2 linked regions of the Aromatoleum aromaticum EbN1 genome follow. Each later gene encodes a partner of the first gene's protein in a complex. Links are inferred from orthologs where the notes say so. Each region holds a gene or a part of one and is shown in the gene's direction. Other genes may lie near its edges.

Region 1 (17,168 bases):
GACGCATCACCGGCATCCTGCTGGAAAAGAACCCGCCGCAGATCGTCGTCGACACGCACGGCGTCGGCTACGAAATCGACGTGCCGATGAGCACGTTCTACGGCCTGCCGGCGACCGGCGAGTCGCTCTCGCTGTTCACGCATCTGGCGATCCGCGAGGACGGGCATTTCCTGTACGGCTTCGCGAGCGCCGACGAACGCGCGGCATTTCGCCAGCTGCTGAAAGTCTCCGGCATCGGCGCGCGCACCGCGCTGTCGGTGCTCTCCGGCCTGTCGGTCAGCGACCTCGCCCAAGCGGTCGCGCTGCAGGAAACCGGCCGCCTCGTGAAAATTCCCGGCATCGGCAAGAAAACCGCCGAGCGCCTGCTGCTCGAACTACGCGACAAGCTCGGCAGGGCGCTGCCAGGCTTCGGCGCGAGCACGGTTCCCGGCGCCGCAGCGCAGCCCGCGGATAGCCGCAGCGACATCCTCAACGCGCTGCTCGCGCTCGGCTACAGCGACAAGGAAGCGCAATCGGCGCTGAAAGCGATCCCGCCGGAGACGGGCGTCTCCGACGGCATCCGCCAGGCGCTGAAGCTGCTGTCGAAAGCCTGAGGCGGCGAAACCACGCGAGTTTCGCCGCACGGGCCGCTCAGGCTAAACTCTCGCGATGATCGAAACCGACAAACTGCAGGCCCCGCGGGTGATTTCGGCGCAGACTGCCGACCGCCAGGAAGACGTCGTCGAGCGCGCGCTGCGGCCGAAGCGGCTGGCCGAATATGTCGGCCAGGCAAAGATCCGCGAACAGCTCGAAATCTTCATCCAGGCGGCGAAGAACCGCCACGAGGCGCTCGACCACGTGCTGCTGTTCGGCCCACCGGGCCTGGGCAAGACGACGCTCGCGCACATCGTCGCTGCCGAGATGGGCGTGAACCTGCGCCAGACTTCGGGGCCGGTGCTCGAACGGGCAGGCGACCTCGCCGCACTGCTGACGAACCTCGAACCGCACGACGTGCTGTTCATCGACGAGATCCACCGCCTGTCGCCGGTCGTCGAGGAAATCCTTTATCCGGCACTCGAGGATTTCCAGATCGACATCATGATCGGCGAAGGGCCTGCGGCGCGCTCGGTCAAGCTCGACCTGCCGCCTTTCACGCTGGTCGGCGCGACGACGCGCGCCGGGATGCTGACGAACCCGCTGCGCGACCGTTTCGGCATCGTGGCGCGGCTCGAGTTCTACACGCCGCACGAGCTCGCATACATCGTCGGGCGCTCCGCCGGCCTGCTCGATGTCGCGATCGACGACGCCGGAGCGGTCGAGATCGCGCGGCGCGCCCGCGGCACGCCGCGGATCGCGAACCGGCTGCTGCGCCGCGTCCGCGACTATGCGCAAGTCAAAGCCGACGGCGACATCACCGCCCCCGTCGCCGACGCCGCGCTGCTGATGCTCGACGTCGATCACCTCGGGCTCGACCTGATGGACCGCAAGCTGCTCGGCGCGATGCTCGAGAAGTTCGGCGGCGGCCCGGTCGGCCTCGACAACCTCGCGGCCGCGATCGGCGAGTCGTCCGACACAATCGAGGACGTGCTCGAACCGTACCTGATCCAGCAGGGCTACCTGCAGCGCACGCCGCGCGGGCGCATCGCGAGCGCATCGATCTGGCAGCATTTCGGCCTCGCCTTTCCCCGCCGCGCCGGCGACGAAAGCGCGGAGCTGTTTTCCGCTCCCTGAACGCTCGCAATGCGCACGTTCCAGGCTCTGGCGATCGTGCTGTGCGTGTTCGGCGCGATCCACCTGCTGCAAGGGCCGACGTTCTTCTGGCCCGATCGCTTCGATCCGTCCCGCGGCGTGCTTCTCGGCGGCCTGTCGTCGCGGCTGCTCGGCGGCGGCCGGCCTGCGCCGCGTCGCTGGCAGGGGCGGTATTTCCTGCTGGTCGTGCTCGCGCTGGGTCTGGTCAGCGCTGCCTTCACGACGGGCGAGCGCGGACCGAACCCGGACTGGCGCGCGCCACCCGGCGAACGCGCTCAGCCGACCTGAATCGCGAGCCCCTTGAGGTATTCGCCTTCGGGCGCTGCAAGGCCGACCGGGTGATCGGCGGACGCGGACAGGCGATGCAGGATACGCGCATCGACGCCAGCGTCGCTCGCCGCGCCGGCGACGATTTTCTGGAACAGTTCGAGGCCGATGCCGCCCGAACAGGAGTACGTCATCAGTATCCCGCCGGGATTGAGCAGGCGCAAACCGAACAGGTTGATGTCCTTGTACGCGCGCGACGCCCGGTCAGCGTGCGCCGCGGACGGTGCGAACTTCGGCGGATCGAGCACGATCAGGTCGAAACGCCGCCCCTCGCTTTTCAGTACGCGCAAGGCCTCGAACACATCGGCCTGCAGCCATTCGGCGCGGCTCGCGTCGAGTTGCGGATTCATCGCAAGATTGCGTCGCCCCGCGTCGAGCGCCGGGCCGGACGAGTCGATCGACAGCACAGACGTCGCGCCGCCGGCCAGCGCCTGCAGCGAGAATCCCCCGGTGTAGCAGAAGCAGTTCAGCACGCTGCGCCCGGCCGCGAACAGACCCGTCAGGCGGCGGTTGTCGCGCTGGTCGAGGTAGAAACCGGTCTTGTGGCCACTGATGACATCGACTTCCATGCACACGCCGTTCTCGACGATCGTCAACACGTCCTGCGGCAGCTCGCCGTGCACGCAGCCGGTCTTCGGCCCGAGCCCTTCGAGGCCGCGCACGTCGGAATCGGAGCGCTCGTATACCGCTGTGCAACCGGTCGCCTGCACCAGCCCGGCAACGATCGCATCGCGCCATTTCTCGGCGCCGGCGCTCGTCAGCTGCACGACAGCGACGTCGCCGAAGCGGTCCGCGATGACGCCGGGCAGGCCATCCGACTCGCCATGGATCAGCCGCACTCCGCTCTCGTCGGCGAGCAGCGGATGCGTCGCCCGGCGCGCGACCGATTCGGCGACGCGGCGCTTGAAGAACGCATGGTCGATCGTGATGTCGACAGCGAACGACCACATCCGGGCGCGGATCTGCGATTCCGGCGACCACGCCGCGCGACCGAGGAACCGGCCGTCAGCGGCGACGACCTCGACGGTGTCGCCCGGCCGCGCGCGCCCGTCGAGGCGGGCCACCGAACCGGCGAAAACCCATGGATGACGACGCAGGAGCGAACGCTCCTTGCCGGGATTGAGGACGAGCTTGGACATCGGAAGGCGGACCGCAGGGAGATGAGTCAGGCGTGAGAGTGTAAGGCGAGCGGCGCCGGCTCGCCAGCGCCACCGCCTCAGGTCTTGTCGGGGTCTGTCCGGTCCCAGGCGTGCTTCAGCCTCCGCACGCGATCCGCGGTTTCGAGGAACTCCGGCAGATCGCGCGAGCACAGGAGCGAGCCGAAATGCTTCAGTGCCTGCGGCGTGAGGTACAGGTGCCCGTTCTGCTGCTTGCGGATCCAGCCCAGCTCGACGAGGCGCCCGATCTTGCGCCGGACCGTCTCGCGCGGCAAGCCGGTGGCAGCAGCGATCGAATAGGCGTTGCACGGCCGCAGCCGGGACATATGCGCCTCGTCGGATTCGCCCTCGGTCTCGTCTGCCGTGAGGCGATCGCTTTCATCGTCGTGTTCGAGCGCGCCGATGTTGTGCAGCGCGATCTCGCCCAACAGGATCGGCAGGAGGATGTCTCGCTCGAACTCCTCGAACAGGCGCCTGAGGCTGCGAATCTGGTAGCGGGCGAGCAGGATCGCGGCATTGCGCAGCATGGAAACGCGGGTCCGCACGGACCCCTCGTCAGGGCTGTCGGGCGCATCGGCGCCAGGAGTTTCAGGATCAGGAATGTCTGGCATTGCTGCCTTGCTCCCACAGCCTGCAGCACCGGGCCCGAGGGAGGATTTGTTAAGAGATGTTTCAGGATAACTGAACGGCCGCAAACGATCCGAGATCTCGCTGCCCGGTTTGGGTAAAAAGTCACGAACGACTGTTGATTCCCCATGCGGCACCCGTTGCAGCGGTGGCCTCCGGGACGCCCATTCAGCCCGTCGCAGGTTCGGTGCTTCCTCGCGCGGCGGTGTGCCCCGTCGTGTACCTCGACCCGATGCGGAAGGGGACGCATGGAGAATCGGCGAGCTGCGGAGGCTCGCGGGGTCCGGATCGTTCCTGCGGCGCCGGGCCTCTCCGGCCCGCGGCGCTCACCTTCAGCCGAGCTGGTGCCGCAGAGCGGCCACGACCAAGTCGCCGATGCGCGCAAGGTACAGCGTTCCCATCCCGGGGTAGAAGCGCTCGGCCTCTTCGCTGCCGAACGCGAGCAGGCCGAGCACCTGGTCGCCGCGGCGCAGCGGCACCAGCGCCACCGAACGGATATGACAGGCAGCGGGGCCGAACCAGTCGATTACTTCGAGATTCGCCGGCGCGCCGCAATACGGGTGGCTCAGGTCGGTGGCGAAAAAGCGCAGCTCTTCGGTCACCGGCGAAAAATCCTCGCCTTCGTGCGACTGCGCGTTGGCCCATACCCGCAGCGCAACGTTCGGCACCGAAAAGTTGTCACGCACATTTTCGAGCAACGCAAAACGCAGGGTGTCGTAATCTTCGGCTTCGACCAGCGCCAGCGCCAGGCGATGGACTTTTTCGCCGATCTCGTCGTTTTCCTCGCCGTAGCGAATCAGTTCGGCGAGCTTGCTTTCGAGTTGCCGGATCTTGTCGCGCAGCGCATGCAGCTGCCGCTCGGCCAGCGAGATGGCCTGTCCGCCGTGCGGATGCGGAACGGTCAGCTGCGTGAACAGTTCGCCATGGTCGGCGAGAAAGTCCGGATGTTCCTTCAGATAGCGTGCGACATCAGCGGCATTCATGGAAAAGCTGCTCCCCGTGAGGCACATGCGCGCCTCCTCGTATTCGTTGCAATGAGCAAAACCGTTCGGTCGAAGTCGCTCAGTCGACGTCGATTTCACCCGCGAAAACAGTCACCGCCGGGCCTGTCATCAGCACCGGCTGCCCCGGCCCTTCCCACGCGATATCGAGTTCTCCGCCCCGCGTCTCGACGCGCACCGGCGACTGTGCGAGTTCGCGCAGGATCACGGTCACGACTGCCGCGCAGGCGCCGGTGCCGCAAGCAAGCGTTTCTCCCGCACCGCGCTCGAACACGCGCAGGCGGATGCGGTGGGCATCGACGACCTGCACGAAGCCGGCATTGACGCGCGCGGGAAAGCGCGGATGGCGTTCGATCAGCGCTCCCTGCGCCGCGACAGGTGCGGCGTCGACATCGGCGACGACCTGCACTGCGTGCGGGTTGCCCATCGACACCGCGGTGATCGCAACAGTTTCCCCGCCGACGTCGAGTGGCTGCACGATCGCATCGGAGTCCGACACGAACGGCACGCGCGCGGGCTCGAGCACCGGCACGCCCATATCGACCGTCACGAGACCATCGTCTTCGAGTTGCGGCGCAATGATGCCGGAGCGCGTCTCGACGCGGATGCGACGCTTCGCGGTGAGCCCCTGCTCATGCACGAAACGCACGAAACAGCGCGCGCCATTGCCGCACTGCTCGACTTCGCCGCCATCGGCGTTGAATATCCGGTAGCGGAAATCCACGTCCGGGCGGGTCGCTTCCTCGACCACCAGCAGCTGGTCGCAGCCGATGCCGAAATGGCGATCGGCAAGACGGCGGACCTGCTCGGGCGTCAGGTCGACAGACTGGCGGATGGCGTCGATAACGACGAAATCGTTGCCAAGGCCGTGCATTTTCGTGAAGCGCAGAGACATGGGAAATCGCAGCTCGGGTGGATGCAGGGGAAGCGGTGGTTCGCCGAATTCTGGCTCAGCCGCCGCGGGACGTCCAGCGACAGCACGCTGTACGCATTCTCAGTACGGTCGCGCCTCGCCCGGCGGGCGTGTCTTGAAGCGCCGGTGCACCCAGTAATACTGCTCGGGCATCGTCCGCACCACGGATTCGATCCAGCGGTTCATCGCTGCGGTATCCGCTTCGGCGTCCGTCGTCGGAAAATCCTGCCACGGCTCGCCGAACTCGACGACATAGCCGCGCCCGCCGGGCAGCATCCGCGTCACGCACGGCACCACCGCCGCACCGGCGAGCCGCGCAAGCCGCGACAGCCCGGTGATCGTCGCCGCCGGCACGCCGAAGAACGGCACGAACACCGCGTCCTTGCGGCCATAGTCCATGTCGGGCAGATAGTAGAAAGGGCGCCCGGCCTTCATCGCCTTGACCGTGCCGCGCACGCCGTCCTGGCGCGACAGCAGGCGCTGGTCGCCGAAGCGGCTGCGGCCGTGGAACAGCCAGCGGTCGAACACCGGGTTGTTCTGCTGCGCATAGATGCTGACGGAATCGAAATCCATCGCGACGCGCGAGCCGCCGGTGTCGAGGCCGACGAAGTGCGGCGCGAGCAGGATCACCGGTCGTCCCTCGTCGAGCAGCGCCCTGACCCGCTCGGCGCCGTCGAGCCGGATGAGGTTCATCAGCCGCCGCTGGCTCCCCCACCACAGCAGGCCGCGCTCGAGCAGGCTGCGCCCGACCGCGCGAAAATGCGCGCGCGCGAGCCGGCGCCTTGCCGCGTCGTCGAGTTCCGGAAAGCACAACCCGAGGTTGACCGCGACGATATGCCGCCGCGAGCGCGCCAGCCGGTACAGCACCTCGCCGACCGCCTGGCCGAGGAATGCCAGCACCGGCAGCGGCAGCCAGTGCAGCAGCCAGAACCCGGCGACTGCGGCATGACTCGCAATGCGGCTCAGTGCATTGCTCAGCATTGCGCGTCACCCGGCGGAAGCGGCACGCCCGAAGGACGCTTGTAGCGGTTGTAGCCCCACAGGTACTGCGCCGGGCATGCAAGCACGAGACGTTCGATCTCGCGATTGATCGCCGCGCAGCGCTCTTCGAGCGAGCCCGCGATCGGTTCCACGGGTTCGGAAAGCCGCAACACATAGCCTGCCCCGTGCGGCAGCCGCTCGGTCCACACCATCACCACCTTGACGCCTTTCACTTCGGACAGGCGCGCCGCGAGCGTCATCGTCCACGCCGGCCGGCCGAAGAACGGCGCCCACACGCCTTCGCCTTCGGCTGGCGCCTGATCCGGCAGCATGCCGACCATCTCGCCGCTGCGCAGCGCCTTGACCAGACGGCGCACACCGGACACATCCGCCGGGGCAACACGGATCGCGCCGCGCGCACGCCCGGCTTCCATCAGCGGGCGCAGCGCCGTCTTGCGCGGCGGGCGGAACAGCACCGTGATCGGTCCGTGCGTCGAACAATACTGCGCGCACATCTCGAAGCAGCCGAGGTGCGCAGTCAGCAGCAGCACGCTGGCGCCCTCGGCCTGCGCCCAGGCGATCAGCTCCTGCCCTTCGACCCGCACGATGCGCCCCAACACCTCGTCCTGCGGACGCAGCCATACGAAAGGCAGTTCGAGCGCCTGCCGCCCCGCTTCGGCGACCGCCGCGTCGCGTAGCGTGGCATCGCGGCGCCCGGTCGCCTGGGCGAGATTGTCCTCCAGGCGACGACGGTATGACGGTGAACAGCGCCAGATGGCCCAGCCGGCCCAGCCGCCGAGCCGATGCAGCCATGACAGCGGCAGGCCGGCAAGAATGCGGAATGACAGATTGACGAGGAAGGTCACGCGAAGAGGTCACATCGAGGAGAGCATCGGCGCCGGTCGAATGGGCACAGGCCCGGACACAGGCGCAAGCGCCCGCTCCGGACCCCGCACATTTGACCGCCGGATCACAAAGCATATAATTATCGCCCAGCCGCCGAGTTAATACGACAACTTGCAGGGCGGCGCCGCGAACGCACCTAACCGGTCGTGGCACACAAGTACTGCTAAAGCGTCGCCTGCTCGACGAAATCCCCGGAGCCGGCCACGCCGGACAGCTTTGGGGATTTTTCGTTTTCAGGAGCAGTGCATGAGCAAGGAATACCTCTTCACCTCGGAATCGGTGTCCGAAGGCCATCCCGACAAGGTTGCCGACCAGGTTTCCGATGGCGTCCTCGACGCGATCCTCGCCACCGACCCCCAGGCGCGGGTCGCATGTGAAACCCTGGTATCGACGGGCCTCGTGGTCATCTCCGGCGAGATCACGACCACCGCCCACCCGAACTACCGCGAGATCGCGCAGGAAGTGATCCGCCGCATCGGCTACGACAACTCCGACATCGGCTTCGACTACAAGAGTTGCGCGGTGCTGGCCGCGATCAACCGCCAGTCCGCGGACATCGCCCAAGGCGTCAATGAAGGCGAAGGCCTCGACCTCGACCAGGGCGCGGGCGACCAGGGACTGATGTTCGGCTACGCCTGTAACGAGACGCCGTCGCTGATACCGCTGCCGATCTATTATGCGCACCGCATCATGCAGCGCCAGTCCGAACTGAGGAAGGACGGTCGGCTGAACTGGCTGCGCCCGGACGCGAAGAGCCAGCTGACGGTCCGATACGTCGACGGCAAGCCGGTCGCGATCGACACCGTGGTCGTGTCGACGCAGCACAGCCCGGAAGTCTCACACGCGCAGATCACCGAGCTCGTCATCGAGGAGATCATCAAGCCGGTGCTGCCTTCGGCGCTGATGCAGGGCGAAGTGCGCTACCTGATCAACCCGACCGGACGCTTCGTCATCGGCGGCCCGCACGGCGACTGCGGCCTGACCGGGCGCAAGATCATCGTCGACACCTACGGCGGCGCGGCGCACCACGGCGGCGGCGCGTTCTCCGGCAAGGACCCGTCGAAAGTCGACCGCTCCGCCGCGTATGCCGGGCGCTGGGTGGCGAAGAACATCGTCGCAGCAGGGCTCGCCGATCGCTGCGAAGTGCAGGTCGCCTATGCGATCGGCGTCGCCCGGCCAGTGTCGATGATGATCGAGACCTTCGGCACCGGCAGGATCACCGACGAGAAGATCGTCGAGCTCGTGCAGCGCCACTTCGACCTGCGTCCGAAGGCGATCATCCAGGAGCTCAACCTGCTGCGCCCGATCTACGGCAAGACTGCCGCGTACGGCCACTTCGGCCGCGACGAGCCAGAATTCACGTGGGAAGCAACCGACAAGGCGGCAGCGCTGCGGGCCGACGCAGGCCTTTAGCCTGCTTCGCTGCACGGCAGTTGACGGTCGCCGCGGGGGCGCGACACTGCGCTCCCGCTCTCCCCGGTCCGCCATGGCGGGGAAATCCTGCATTGACCGCCCACAATAATAATATTGATTCGCATTAGCATATAGAAATACAATTCTCCCCCTCACAGCCAGCCACTCCGCCCTCTCCAGCCGGATCGCCAGCCAGCCACGCTTCCGACCGGAGTTCCGATGTCCTCTCCCCCTCCCGGCGCGCCATTCGTCGCGCGACGCCTGGCCGTGGCCGCCTGCCTCGTGGCCGCCCCGCATGCCTACGCGCAGAACGCCCCCGCCGACGAGCAGGTGCTGCAGTCCGTCGAAGTCAAGGCCGACTGGCTGGGCCCGGCGACGCCCGAGCAGGTCCGCACGTACAGCGGCGCGCGCAGTGTCGTCTCCGAAGAACAGCTCCACGAGCGCGGCGCGCTGAACGTCGAAGACGCATTGCGCGTCGTCCCGGGCGTGCATGTGCTCGACGAAACCGGCACCGGCATCCTGCCGAACATCAGCGTGCGCGGCCTGAACCCGCTGCGCAGCGAGCGCGCGCAGATCCTGCTCGACGGGTACCCGATCGCGATCGGCCCCTACAGCAACATCGGCCTGTCGCTGTTTCCGATCACGATGGCGAGCGTCGAGTCGATCGATGTCGTGCGCGGCGGCGCGGCGGTGCACTACGGGCCGAACAACCTCGGCGGCGTGCTGAACTTCGTCACGCGCCCGATCCCGGGCGAGTTCAGCCAGACGCTCGCGCAACGCGTCACGGTCGCCGAGGAAACCGGCAACATGCTGAGCGACACGTATTACCGTGCCGGCGGCTTCCTCAACGACGACCTCGGCCTGCAGCTGCAGGCCAACACGCTGCGCGGCGACGGCTCGCGCGAGCATTCGAGCACGAAGGTCAACAACTTCATCCTCGACGGCATCTATTTCGCCGACGCGCGCAACGAAATCCGCGCGCAGCTGCAGTACTACGAGGTCGATGCGGACCTTCCCGGCGCGCTCAGCCCGGCGGCGTACCGCGACGACCGGACGCAGTCGCAGCGTCCGAACGACGGTTTCGACGCGGACATGTTGCGCGGCACCCTGACCTGGGTCTTCACGCCGAGCGCCGACACGCAGTTCGAATGGCGCAACTTCGCGCACGACGCCGACCGCACGTTCTTTTTCGGACAGAACCTCAGCGGGACCGGCAACGCGTTCGATCCGGCGCTTCCCGAGACCCACGTCGCCGACTCGCCGCGACTGTTCAAGGTCTACGGCACCGAGCCGCGGCTGAGCCATCGCATCGGACGGCACACTTTCACGCTCGGTGCGCGCTACGTGAAGGAAGAGGTCCAGTTCGACGTCAACCGGACCGCCCTCGCGACCGGCGCATACAGCGCGGTGCGCGCGTGGGACTTCGACACCGACGCGGTCGCCGTCTATGCGAGCGACACGATGCGCTTCCTCGACGACCGCCTCGCGATCACGCCCGGCCTGCGCTATGAGGACGTGCGCATGGACTTCCACGACGAGCGGAGCGGGGCCGCAGGCGACAATCACGCCGAAGAAGTCCTGCCGGGCTTGACCGTCGGCTACCAGACGACCGACCGCGTGTTCCTCTTCACGAACGCGCAACGCTCGCTCGTGCCGGTGCAGACCGCACAGGCCACCCGCGACGGCGACGTCGCGAACGAGACCGCGTGGAACTACGAGGTCGGCGCCCGTTTCGATCCACGCCCGGACGTGTCGACGCAGGCGACGCTGTTCCGCATCGATTACGAGGACCAGATCCAGTTCAACGCCGGCGCCGCGCGTTTCGAGAATCTCGGCGAAACCCGCCTGGAGGGCGCCGAACTGCAGGCGATCTGGGAAGTCGGCGCGAACACCCGGTTGTCCGCGACCTACACCTATCTCGACACCGAGCAGCTGAACGGGCCGAATGCAGGCAAACAGCTCCAGAATGCGCCCCACCACCGCGTCAGCCTCACCGCGGACCACACGCTCGGGCCGTGGGCGTTCAGCGGCAGCGCGAGCTACGCAGCCGAGAGCTACAGCGACGCGGCGAACACGCGCAAGGAGACGGCGAACGGTTCAGCTGGAAGACTGCCCGACTATGTCGTCGTCAATGCTCGCATCGGCCGCGAGCTCAAGCTCGGCCAAGGGCTCGACGCCACCATCGGCCTCGCGGTGAACAACCTGTTCGACGAGGAATACTACTTCCGCGGCGTCGACGTGAGCCCTGTCGGCCGCGTGCCCGGCCCTGGCCGCAGCTTCATCCTCGAAGGGCAGCTGAACTTCTGATCCGCGTTGCGCGGCGCCCGGCCGGGCGCCGCGCAGGGGCCAGAAAGGCCGCGCCCCTTCAAAACCTTCCCGTCCTACTTTTCGGAGCATATCCATGCGGCTCAAGCCCCTCGCCCGCCTGATTCCCGCCGCGGCGCTGTTCGCCACCCACGGCTCCGTCCTCGCCGCCGACCAGCAGCTCGAAGCGGTTGAAGTCTTCGCCAGCGATTCCGCCTGGCGCGCCGGCAGCATCGGCGTCGGCACTTTCCGCGACACTCCGGCGAAGGAAGTGCCGATGACGGTAAACATCGTCGATCGCGACCTTCTCGATGCGCAGCAGGCCAACAGCCTGTACGAGGCGCTGAAGAACACGGCCGGCGTCACGCGCGCGCAGCTCGGCGCGACCGCCTACGACAACCTGTCGATCCGCGGCCTGCTCGTCGAGAACCGCTCGAACTACCGCCTCAACGGCGGCCTGCCGATCGTCAACCTCATCGACCTGCCGCTCGAGAACAAGGAACGTGTCGAAGTACTGAAAGGGGTCGGCGGCCTGTATTACGGTTTCGTGCCGCCTTCCGGAATCATCAACCTCGTCACGAAGCGCGCCGACAGCACGCCGGTCACCGCAGTTCAACTGTCGACCGATGACAACGGCAGTGCAGTCGTCGGTCTCGACGTCGGCCGGCGCTTCGGCTCCGAGGGCCAGTTCGGCGCACGCGTGAACATCGTCGGCGGCGAGCTCGAAAGCGCCGTCGAAGATGCCGACGGCGACCGCCGCCTGGTGGCCGGTGCGTTCGACTGGAACGTCACCGACCGCTGGCTGCTGAAGCTCGACGTCGAGGACATCACCAAGGACGTCGTCGAGCAGTCGAGCATCCTCGCCCTGCGGCCCGTCAACGGGGAAATCCCGCTGCCGCGCATCCCGAACCCGGAGAAGCTGATCGCGCCCGACTGGGCGAACTACGACGCGGAGGAGCAGAACGTTCAGCTGCGCAGCGACTTCGCGCTCAACGACAACTGGATCTGGACGGTGGAAGCGGGACGTTCGAGGCTCGAGCGGGACCGCAACTTCTCGCAGATGCTCAACTACGACGTGGCGACCGGCGAGGGCACGCTGCAGATCTTCCGTGGCCAGGATCAGGAGTTCATCAACCGCAATGCGCGCACCGAACTTGCCGGCCGGGTCGAGACCGGGCCGGTCAGACACGATCTCACCGTCGGTTATGCCCGCAACGTCCTCAGCCAGTCGCTCGGCAACACGGTCACGGTCAACGTCGCGCAGAATCTCTACAATCCGCGCGACATCCCCGACACCCCGGTGACCCACGGTGCGAATGCTCGCCATTCCCACACCTACGACCGCGGCTGGTACGTCTTCGACCGGGCGGCGCTCGGCGACTGGCTGCTGATCGCGGGCGCCCGTGGCAGCGAATTCGAGTTCGAGCATGCGACGGACAACCGCCAGGACTACACCAAGCGCAAGGTCAGCCCGACCGTCGCAGCGGTGTGGAAGCTCACGCCCGCGACCAACCTCTACGCCGGCTACCTCGAAGGCCTGGAAGATGGCGGCATCGCGCGCCCTACTGCCCTGAACGCCGGCACTTCGCTTGAGCCGCTGGTGACGCGCCAATGGGAAGGCGGCGTCAAGACCGATTGGGGCGGTGTGCAGACCAACGCGGCGTTGTTCCAGATCGAACGGCCGATGAACGGCGAGATCAACAACATCTACCAGCGCCTCGGCGAAGCTCGCCTGCGCGGCGTCGAGCTGTCGGCCGGCGGCCAGATCTCGCCGCGCTGGGGCATCTTCTCGTCGATGCAGTGGATCGACGCCGAGTTCACGAAGGCCGAGAACGACCAGAGCATCGTCGGCAACCGGCCGGCGAACACGCCCGAGGTCACGGCGAGCCTCTTCGTCGAACATCGCCTGGCGGCGATCCCGGGCCTCGCGCTGTCCGCGGGTGCCTACTACACGGGTGAGCGCGAAGTGAATCCGCAGAACCAGGCCGAAGTCAACGCCTATACCCGTTACGACGTCGGCGCCCGCTACCGTACCAAGGTCGCGAGCAACCAGCTCGACCTCGTCGCGACCGTGGAGAACGTGACCGACAAGCGCTACTGGGCGGCTGCCGGCGACAGCAAGGTCAACTCGAACAGTGCCCTCCTCGCAGTCGGCATGCCGCGCACGCTGCGGCTGTCCGCGAAACTCTCGTTCTGATCCCTCCTCACCGATCCCTGTTGCCAGAGAGCGTTTCGTGATCCACCTTCATCCCCGCCCGGCGACGCAGCGCGGCAACGTGCAAAAGTGCCTGCGCCGCGTTCACGCGTGGTTCGGCCTCGCAATCGCAGCGATGCTGCTGCTGTTCGCGGTGACCGGCTTCCTGCTGAACCATCGGGCGGTGATGAAGATCCCGGCGCTCGACCGCAAGGAGGTGACGCAGATACTGCCGCTCGAAGCCGGGCCCGCTGATCCGCAGGCGCTCGCCACGGCGCTCGCGCCGGCGCTCGGCATCGAGGCCGCGGCGCTCAAGCCGCGCATCGAGCCTCCTCGCGCCGTGAGCTGGGGAAATGGCGAGGTGCGCCAGCCCGAGCGCTGGACGCTGCGCGCCGACACCCCTTCCGAAACCGTGCAGGTCGAATACTGGCTCGGCAGCGGCCAAGCCGAGGTGAAGCGGACGAAGCCGAACCTGTGGCTGTACCTGGCACGGCTGCATATGTCGATCGGCACCGGGCCGACGTGGATCCTGCTATCCGATGCCGCCGCGCTCGGCCTCGCGTTCCTCGGCCTGTCGGGCTTCTGGTTGTGGGGACGGCTGCACGGCTCGCGGCGCAAGCTCACGCTGCTCGCGAGCGCCGGGCTCGTCCTCACCGGCACGCTCGCCTGGCTCGCCGGGTAGGCACAGATTTTTTCTGAGAACTTCCTGCTTGCGTGACGCAGGACCGCTGTTCCCGCGACCCGGTCACCGCCCGCCGCAAGGGTGGCGGTCCGCGCCGCAGTTGCGGAAATCGCCGAGCGGCCGGTTGAAGGTGTACTCGAGCGGCTTGCCGACCAGCTCGCGCGCAGCCTCGTCAGCCGAGCCGGTCGGCGCGGTGAACGGCAGCGAAACAATGAAAGCGGCGATCCCGACTACCGAACCAACGAAAGTCAGCGGTCGCACGAGGACGAGATCGACGATCATGCCGCTCCCCCGGTCGCCGAGCACTGCGTCATCGGCCTGCGCGAACGCCGGGCTCGACGAGCACAGAAAGCCTGCCGCCAGGCTCGCGATGAACAGTTTTTTCATGACTGACTCCCTGGTCAACTTCCGCCGCCGGCGTCAGTGCGACGCGAACGTCCGGTGCTTGCCGTCCGCATCGAAGCTGACGACATCGTAACGCTCGGAAGGATACGCCCCTTCCATGCCCGGCGAGCCCGCCGGCATTCCCGGCGCCGCGATGCCGGCCACTTTCGGCTTTTCGGCGAGCAGGCGCCGCACGTCCGCTGCAGGCACGTGGCCTTCGACGACATAGCCGCCGATCTTCGCCGTGTGGCACGAAGCGAGCGCCTGCGGCACTCCGGCTTCGCGCTTGACCGCGCTCATCGCGGTGCTGCGGACTTCCTTCACAGCGAATCCGCTCGCGCGCATGTGCTCGGCCCACTTGCCGCAGCAGCCGCAATTCGGATCCTTGTACATGACGACTTCCTCGCCGGCTGCGAAAACCGGTCCGCCCGCGAATGCAGCGACCAGGCCGAGGGCGGAAACAAGACGGAGGAAGGCGGGACGGGTGTTCATATCGACTCCTGTTGCAGAGGGGTGAAATATTTCCGGCGCCGCGACCGTTGCCGTGAAGGCTTCGCGATTCACGTTGCCGTTCGTGCCATTGTCTCCACGGACGCAGCGATCGGCCTTGAGCAGCGACAAACGTCGCAGGGCGTTCCGCCCCCGTCAGGAGCGGGCCTTGCGCCGGTTCGATACCGCCGGCGCGGCAGCCGCCCCGCTACCGCTGCCCTTGCGGGCCGGCGCCGCACGGCACTCGCCACCGGAACGCGAGGCGGGACGACGTCCCGGGCGGTCGACGGCGAGCGGCACGCCCGGCTGATGCCGCGGCACGAGGCAGTTCGGCCCGCTGCCGATCAGCTCCGCACGGCCCATGCCGAGCAGCGCTTCGCGGATCAGCGGCCAGTTCTCCGGGTCGTGCCAGCGCAGCAGCGCCTTGTGCAGCTTCCTGAGCTTGCCCGCGCGCGCGGTCTCGACGATCTCCGAGTCGGCGGACACCTTGCGCAGCGGATTGCGGCGGCTGTGGTACATCGTCGTCGCCATCGCCATCGGCGTCGGCATGAACGTCTGCACCTGGTCGGGCCTGAAGCCGTTCTTCTTCAGCCACAGCGCCAGGTTCAGCATATCCTCGTCGGTCGTGCCCGGGTGCGCGGCGATGAAGTACGGCACGAGGTGCTGCTTCTTGCCGGCCTCGCGCGAGTATTTCTCGAACATCGCGGCAAACTTCTCGTACGTGCCGATGCCGGGCTTCATCATCTTCGACAGCGGCCCTTCCTCGGTATGCTCGGGCGCGATCTTCAGCAGGCCGCTGACGTGGTGGGTGACGAGTTCCCTGACGTACTCCGGCGAGCGCACCGCGAGGTCGTAGCGCAGCCCCGAGCCGATCGTCACGCGCTTGACACCCGGAATCGCACGCGCCTTGCGATACAGCGAGATCAGCGGCGCGTGGTCGGTCTGGAGGTTCTCGCAGATGCCGGGATAGACGCACGACAGGCGCCGGCACGAGGACTCGATCTGCTTGTCCTTGCACGCCATGCGGTACATGTTCGCGGTCGGGCCGCCGAGGTCGGTGATGTGCCCCTTGAAATCCGGCGTCCGGTCGCGAATCTCCTCGATTTCGTGCAGGATCGATGCCTCCGAACGGCTCTGGATGATGCGGCCTTCGTGCTCGGTGATCGAGCAGAACGTACAGCCGCCGAAGCAGCCGCGCATGATGTTGATCGAGAACTTGATCATGTCCCACGCGGGAATTCGCGCGTCGCCGTACGACGGGTGCGGCCGGCGCGCGTACGGCAGGCCGAAGACGAAATCCATTTCGGGCGTGGAAAGCGGGATCGGCGGCGGGTTGAGCCACACGTCGCGCCGTCCCGGCCCGTCGCCGTGCGCCTGGACGAGCGCGCGCGCGTTGCCGGGGTTCGATTCAAGGTGGAACACGCGCGAAGCGTGCGCGTACATCACCGGATCTATGGCGACCGTCTCATACGACGGCAGGCGCACGACCGTCCTGCCGCGCGCCTGGCGCCGCGCCGCGGCACGTTCCTCGGCCGGGACGATGCGCACCGGCTGGGCGCCGCCTTCGCCGGCCGCCGCCGGCTTTTCGGGCTCCATCGCGTATGGGTCGGGATGCGGCTCGACGCGGCCCGGACGGTCGAGCGCGGTCGAGTCCTGCTCGCACCAGTCGGCGTCCGGCAGCCACCCGGGCTTCGCGAGGAAGGCGGTACCACGCAAGTCGCGGATCGCGTCGATCGGCTCGCCGGCGTCGAGCCGGTGCGCGAGCGCGACCAGCGCGCGCTCGGCGCTGCCGAACAGCAGCAGGTCGGCTTTCGAGTCCGCGAGCACCGACCGGCGCACCTTGTCCGACCAGTAGTCGTAATGCGCGATGCGGCGCAGCGACGCTTCGATGCTGCCGAGGACGACATTCGCGCCGGGGAAAGCTTCGCGCGCACGCTGGGCGTAGACGGTCACTGCGCGGTCGGGCCGGCGGCCGGCCTCCGCGTCCGGGGTATAGGCGTCGTCCGAGCGGATCTTGCGCTCGGCGGTGTAGCGGTTGATGAGCGAATCCATGTTCCCCGCG
Region 2 (4,501 bases), 1.6 Mb from region 1 along the record:
TTCGAGGGAGCAAAGAGCGCAGCATTCGGCGTTCCCGCTCCCGACGACAGGAAATCGGTTTCCGTGCTCTTGAAATCGGCGGGGGCCGTCCCTATTATTAGCACTCGTTGGCAGTGAGTGCTAACCGTCCCGGGCCGGTCCGCGCCCTTGATAAATTTATGCTGCGGGTCTGCCCGCAGACATGTTGAATTCGAACTGAAGGAGTCATCTCGATGAAAATTCGTCCCTTGCATGACCGCGTGATCGTCAAGCGCCTGGAAGCCGAGCGCAAGACCGCCAGCGGCATCGTCATCCCCGACTCGGCCGGCGAAAAGCCCGATCAGGGCGAAGTGCTCGCCGTGGGTAACGGCAAGATCCTCGACGACGGCAAGGTTCGCCCGATGGCCGTCAAGGTCGGCGACAAGGTGCTGTTCGGCAAGTACGCCGGCCAGACCGTGAAAGTCGAGGGTGACGAGCTGCTCGTCATGCGCGAAGAAGACATCATGGGCGTCGTCGAGGCCTGAGCGGCCCGCTCGAACCCGTCCAAAGAATTCAAGGAGCAATGAACGATGGCTGCAAAAGAAGTCAAGTTTGGTGATTCCGCCCGTGACCGTATGGTCGCCGGTGTCAATATCCTGGCCAACGCGGTCAAGGTCACTCTCGGCCCGAAAGGCCGTAACGTCGTGCTCGAGCGCTCGTTCGGCGCGCCGACGGTGACCAAGGACGGCGTGTCCGTCGCGAAGGAAATCGAACTGAAGGACAAGTTCGAGAACATGGGCGCGCAGATGGTCAAGGAAGTCGCGTCGAAAACCTCCGACATCGCCGGTGACGGCACCACGACCGCGACCGTGCTGGCCCAGTCGATCGTGCGCGAAGGCATGAAGTTCGTTGCCGCTGGCATGAATCCGATGGACCTCAAGCGCGGCATCGACAAAGCCGTGATCGCGGTCACCGAAGAACTGAAGAAGCTGTCGAAGCCGTGCTCGACGAACAAGGAAATCGCCCAGGTCGGCTCGATCTCGGCGAACTCGGACGCCGACATCGGCGAGATCATCGCCAAGTCGATGGACAAGGTCGGCAAGGAAGGCGTGATCACCGTCGAGGACGGCAAGTCACTGCAGAACGAACTCGACGTTGTCGAAGGCATGCAGTTCGACCGCGGCTACCTCAGCCCGTACTTCATCAACAACCCGGACAAGCAGGTCGCGATCCTCGAGAACCCGTTCATCCTGCTGTTCGACAAGAAGATCTCGAACATCCGTGATCTGCTGCCGGTGCTCGAACAGGTCGCGAAAGCCGGTCGCCCGCTGCTGATCGTCGCCGAAGACGTCGAAGGCGAAGCGCTGGCGACCCTCGTCGTCAACAACATCCGCGGCATCCTGAAGACCTGCTCCGTCAAGGCGCCGGGCTTCGGCGACCGTCGCAAGGCGATGCTCGAGGACATCGCCGTGCTGACCGGCGGCCAGGTCATCGCCGAGGAAGTCGGCCTGACTCTCGAGAAGGCGACGCTGGCCGAGCTCGGCCAGGCCGCGCGCATCGAAATCGGCAAGGAAAACACGATCATCATCGACGGCGCCGGCGAAGGCTCGCGCATCGAAGGCCGCGTCAAGCAGATCCGCGCGCAGATTGAGGAAGCCACGTCCGACTACGACCGCGAGAAGCTGCAGGAGCGGGTTGCGAAACTGGCGGGCGGCGTTGCCGTCATCAAGGTCGGCGCCGCGACCGAAGTCGAGATGAAAGAGAAGAAGGCCCGCGTCGAAGACGCGCTGCACGCGACCCGTGCCGCGGTTGAAGAAGGCATCGTCCCGGGCGGCGGCGTCGCGCTGCTGCGTGCCCGCGCGAACCTCGGCACCCTCAAGGGCGACAACCACGACCAGGATGCCGGTATCAAGATCGTGCTGCGCGCGCTCGAGCAGCCGCTGCGCGAGATCGTCGCCAATGCCGGTGACGAGCCGTCCGTCGTCGTCAATCGCGTCGTCGAAGGCACCGGCAATTTCGGCTACAACGCCGCGACCGGCGAGTACGGCGACCTGGTCGACATGGGCGTGCTGGACCCGACCAAGGTCGAGCGCATCGCGCTGCAGAATGCGGCCTCGGTCGCCGGCCTGATGCTGACCACCGACTGCATGGTCGGCGAGCTGGCTGAAGAAAAGCCCTCGATGGGGGGTATGGGCGGCATGGGCGGCATGGGTGGTATGGGCGGCATGGACATGGGCATGTAATGCCGGTCTGAGGTTCGCCTCGTGCTTCCGGGCTTTCGGGCCCGGCGGCGCCAAAGCAAACGGCTCCGCTGCGGCGGGGCCGTTTGCTTTGGCGTGAGCGTGGACGTGTCGACGTGCCACTTTGCGGAAAGGTGGGATAATTGATTGGTCGTCAGGAAAAAAGGGCAGGGAGCGCCGTTTGTGTGAACGGGCGCTCCCCGGAATGTGCGCGCCGAAAGGCATCCACATTCCCCGGGCCGGTAATAGGAGAACAGCGGACGCAAGACTAGGCGTGCCCGCTTACGGACAACTTACATCCATATTTCCATGCGGATCCTTCTTGCTGAAGATGACCAAGTCATTGCCAACGGCCTCGGACGGGCCCTCAAGCGCAGCGGTTACGCCGTCGATCACGTCGCTTCCGGCAGCGAGGCGGATACCGCGCTGGCCACCCAGACATACGATCTGCTGATTCTCGACCTCGGCCTGCCGAAGCTCCCCGGGATTGACGTCCTGAAACGCCTGCGCGCGCGCAAATCGGCGCTGCCGGTGCTGATCCTCACTGCCCAGGACGGGGTCGAGGAGCGTGTGCGAGGGCTCGATGCCGGGGCGGACGACTACCTGACGAAACCTTTCGCGCTGCCGGAACTGGAGGCGCGTGTCCGGGCGCTGACGCGACGCGGCACCGGGCAGCCGCGCTGCATCGAAATCGGCAGCCTTTCGTACGACCAGGCTGATCGAGTGGCGAAGATCAACGGGCAGGTCGTCGAATTGTCGGCGCGGGAAGTCGGCCTGCTCGAAGTCTTCGCCCTGCGGGTCGGGCGACTCGTGAGCAAGGACCAGATCGTGGATCACCTGTGCGGCTGGGGGGAAGAGGTCTCGAGCAATGCGATCGAGGTCTACGTCCACCGGCTGCGCAAGAAGCTCGAAGACAGCGGTGTACGCATCGTCACCGTGCGCGGACTCGGCTACTGCCTGGAAAACCCGGATGCGGTCCAGACGGCGAAAGCCTGACAAGACGGCGGCAGCGAATCGGCCTCCGGCGCAGCCGAACTCGCTGTTCGGCGAGATCCTCGACTGGATGCTCGCGCCACTGCTGTTCCTGTGGCCGATCTCCATCATCGTCACGCACAACGTCGCCGACAATCTCGCGAACCAGCCCTACGATCGGGCGATGGCCGACAGCGTGCGGGCGCTCGGGCGCCTCGTGTCGATCGAAGGCGGGAATATCGCGGTGCATTTTCCTGCGCCGCCGCGGGCGCTGTTTCGCGCCGACCAGGACGACACCGTCTATTACCAGGTCGCCGACAGCAGCGGCGAAGTCGTCACCGGAGACCGTGAAATTTCCTCGGTCTTGCCGCCGGCGACCGTGGTCGCGGAGGAGGTGCTGTACCGCGACGACGTGATTCACGGCGAAGAGGTGCGCATCGCCTACCAGTTTCTGCGCGCCTGGCCTGAACCCGCCAGCCCGCTGGTGCTGGTGCAGGTGGCCGAGACGCGCAACAAGCGCAGCGACCTTGCGTCCCGCGTCGTGACCGGCGTGCTGCTGCCCCAGTTCGCGATCATCCCGATCGCGGTCGTGCTCGTATGGGTTGGCCTGACACGCGGTATTGCGCCGTTGAACCGGCTGCAGAGACTGATCCGCCGCCGGCGTCCGACCGACCTGTCGCCGATCGCTGCGGCGAGCGTTCCGGAGGAAGTGCGGCCGGTGATCGTCGCATTCAACGACATGATGGCGCGCCTCGAAGAGAACCTGCAGGCGCAGCAGCGTTTCATCGCCGACGCCGCCCACCAGATGCGCACGCCGCTGACCGGCCTGAAGATGCAGACCGACCTCGCGCTGCTCGAAACGGACCCCGAGCAACTGCGCGAGTCGTTGCAGCGCATCGCGGACAGTACTGACCGGGCAAGTCATCTGATCACCCAGCTGCTCTCGCTTGCCCGCGCGGAAGCGAGCTTCGAAAAACTGTACGCGGTGGAGCAGGTGGACCTCGATGCGATGGTGCGCGACGTGGCGCTCGAGCTGTATCCACGTGCCCAGGCGAAAGGAATCGACCTGGGGGTCGAGGATGCAGGGCGGCCGTTGCCGATCGAGGGCAATCCGGTGCTGCTGCGCGAACTGATCAAGAACCTGCTCGACAACGCGATCAAATACACCCCGCATGGCGGCAGCGTCACGGCGCGAACCCGCGTTGCGGGAGCGATCGTTTTGGAGATCGAAGATACCGGCACCGGCATTCCGGAAGCGGACCGCGAGCGCGTCTTCGAACGCTTCTATCGGGTGCTTGGAAGTGGCGTGGACGGCTCGGGCCTGGGGTTGC

Evidence for each region.
Region 2: the proteins of metK (region 1) and groL are in contact, whole or in part, in a cryo-EM structure (PDB 8P4O), measured with the Escherichia coli proteins. The link is inferred for Aromatoleum aromaticum EbN1 from one-to-one orthologs.

Annotation. Positions count from the first base shown.
Region 1 is NC_006513.1:2,316,468-2,333,635, reverse strand. Bases 6,987-9,969 are described here. They hold metK (methionine adenosyltransferase), read left to right. Parts: upstream 6,987-7,886; coding sequence 7,887-9,053; downstream 9,054-9,969. Other genes in these bases: EBN1_RS11090 (TonB-dependent receptor family protein), read left to right, coding at 9,273-9,969; EBN1_RS11100 (lysophospholipid acyltransferase family protein), read right to left, coding at 6,987-7,600. Outside these bases: Holliday junction branch migration protein RuvA, read left to right, coding at 1-593; Holliday junction branch migration DNA helicase RuvB, read left to right, coding at 649-1,710; EBN1_RS11130 (hypothetical protein), read left to right, coding at 1,720-2,016; EBN1_RS11125 (class I SAM-dependent rRNA methyltransferase), read right to left, coding at 2,004-3,194; EBN1_RS11120 (IclR family transcriptional regulator), read right to left, coding at 3,272-3,739; EBN1_RS11115 (DUF484 family protein), read right to left, coding at 4,172-4,822; dapF (diaminopimelate epimerase), read right to left, coding at 4,902-5,735; EBN1_RS11105 (lysophospholipid acyltransferase family protein), read right to left, coding at 5,835-6,734; more of EBN1_RS11100, read right to left, coding at 6,728-6,986; more of EBN1_RS11090, read left to right, coding at 9,970-11,360; EBN1_RS11085 (TonB-dependent siderophore receptor), read left to right, coding at 11,455-13,554; EBN1_RS11080 (PepSY-associated TM helix domain-containing protein), read left to right, coding at 13,592-14,233; EBN1_RS11075 (hypothetical protein), read right to left, coding at 14,297-14,620; EBN1_RS11070 (DUF411 domain-containing protein), read right to left, coding at 14,654-15,109; EBN1_RS11065 (YgiQ family radical SAM protein), read right to left, coding at 15,263-17,168. UniProt on the Escherichia coli protein: Catalyzes the formation of S-adenosylmethionine (AdoMet) from methionine and ATP.
Region 2 is NC_006513.1:689,768-694,268, reverse strand. Bases 1-2,874 are described here. They hold groL (chaperonin GroEL), read left to right. Parts: upstream 1-548; coding sequence 549-2,201; downstream 2,202-2,874. Other genes in these bases: EBN1_RS03245 (response regulator transcription factor), read left to right, coding at 2,508-2,874; groES (co-chaperone GroES), read left to right, coding at 213-503. Outside these bases: more of EBN1_RS03245, read left to right, coding at 2,875-3,194; EBN1_RS03240 (sensor histidine kinase), read left to right, coding at 3,169-4,501.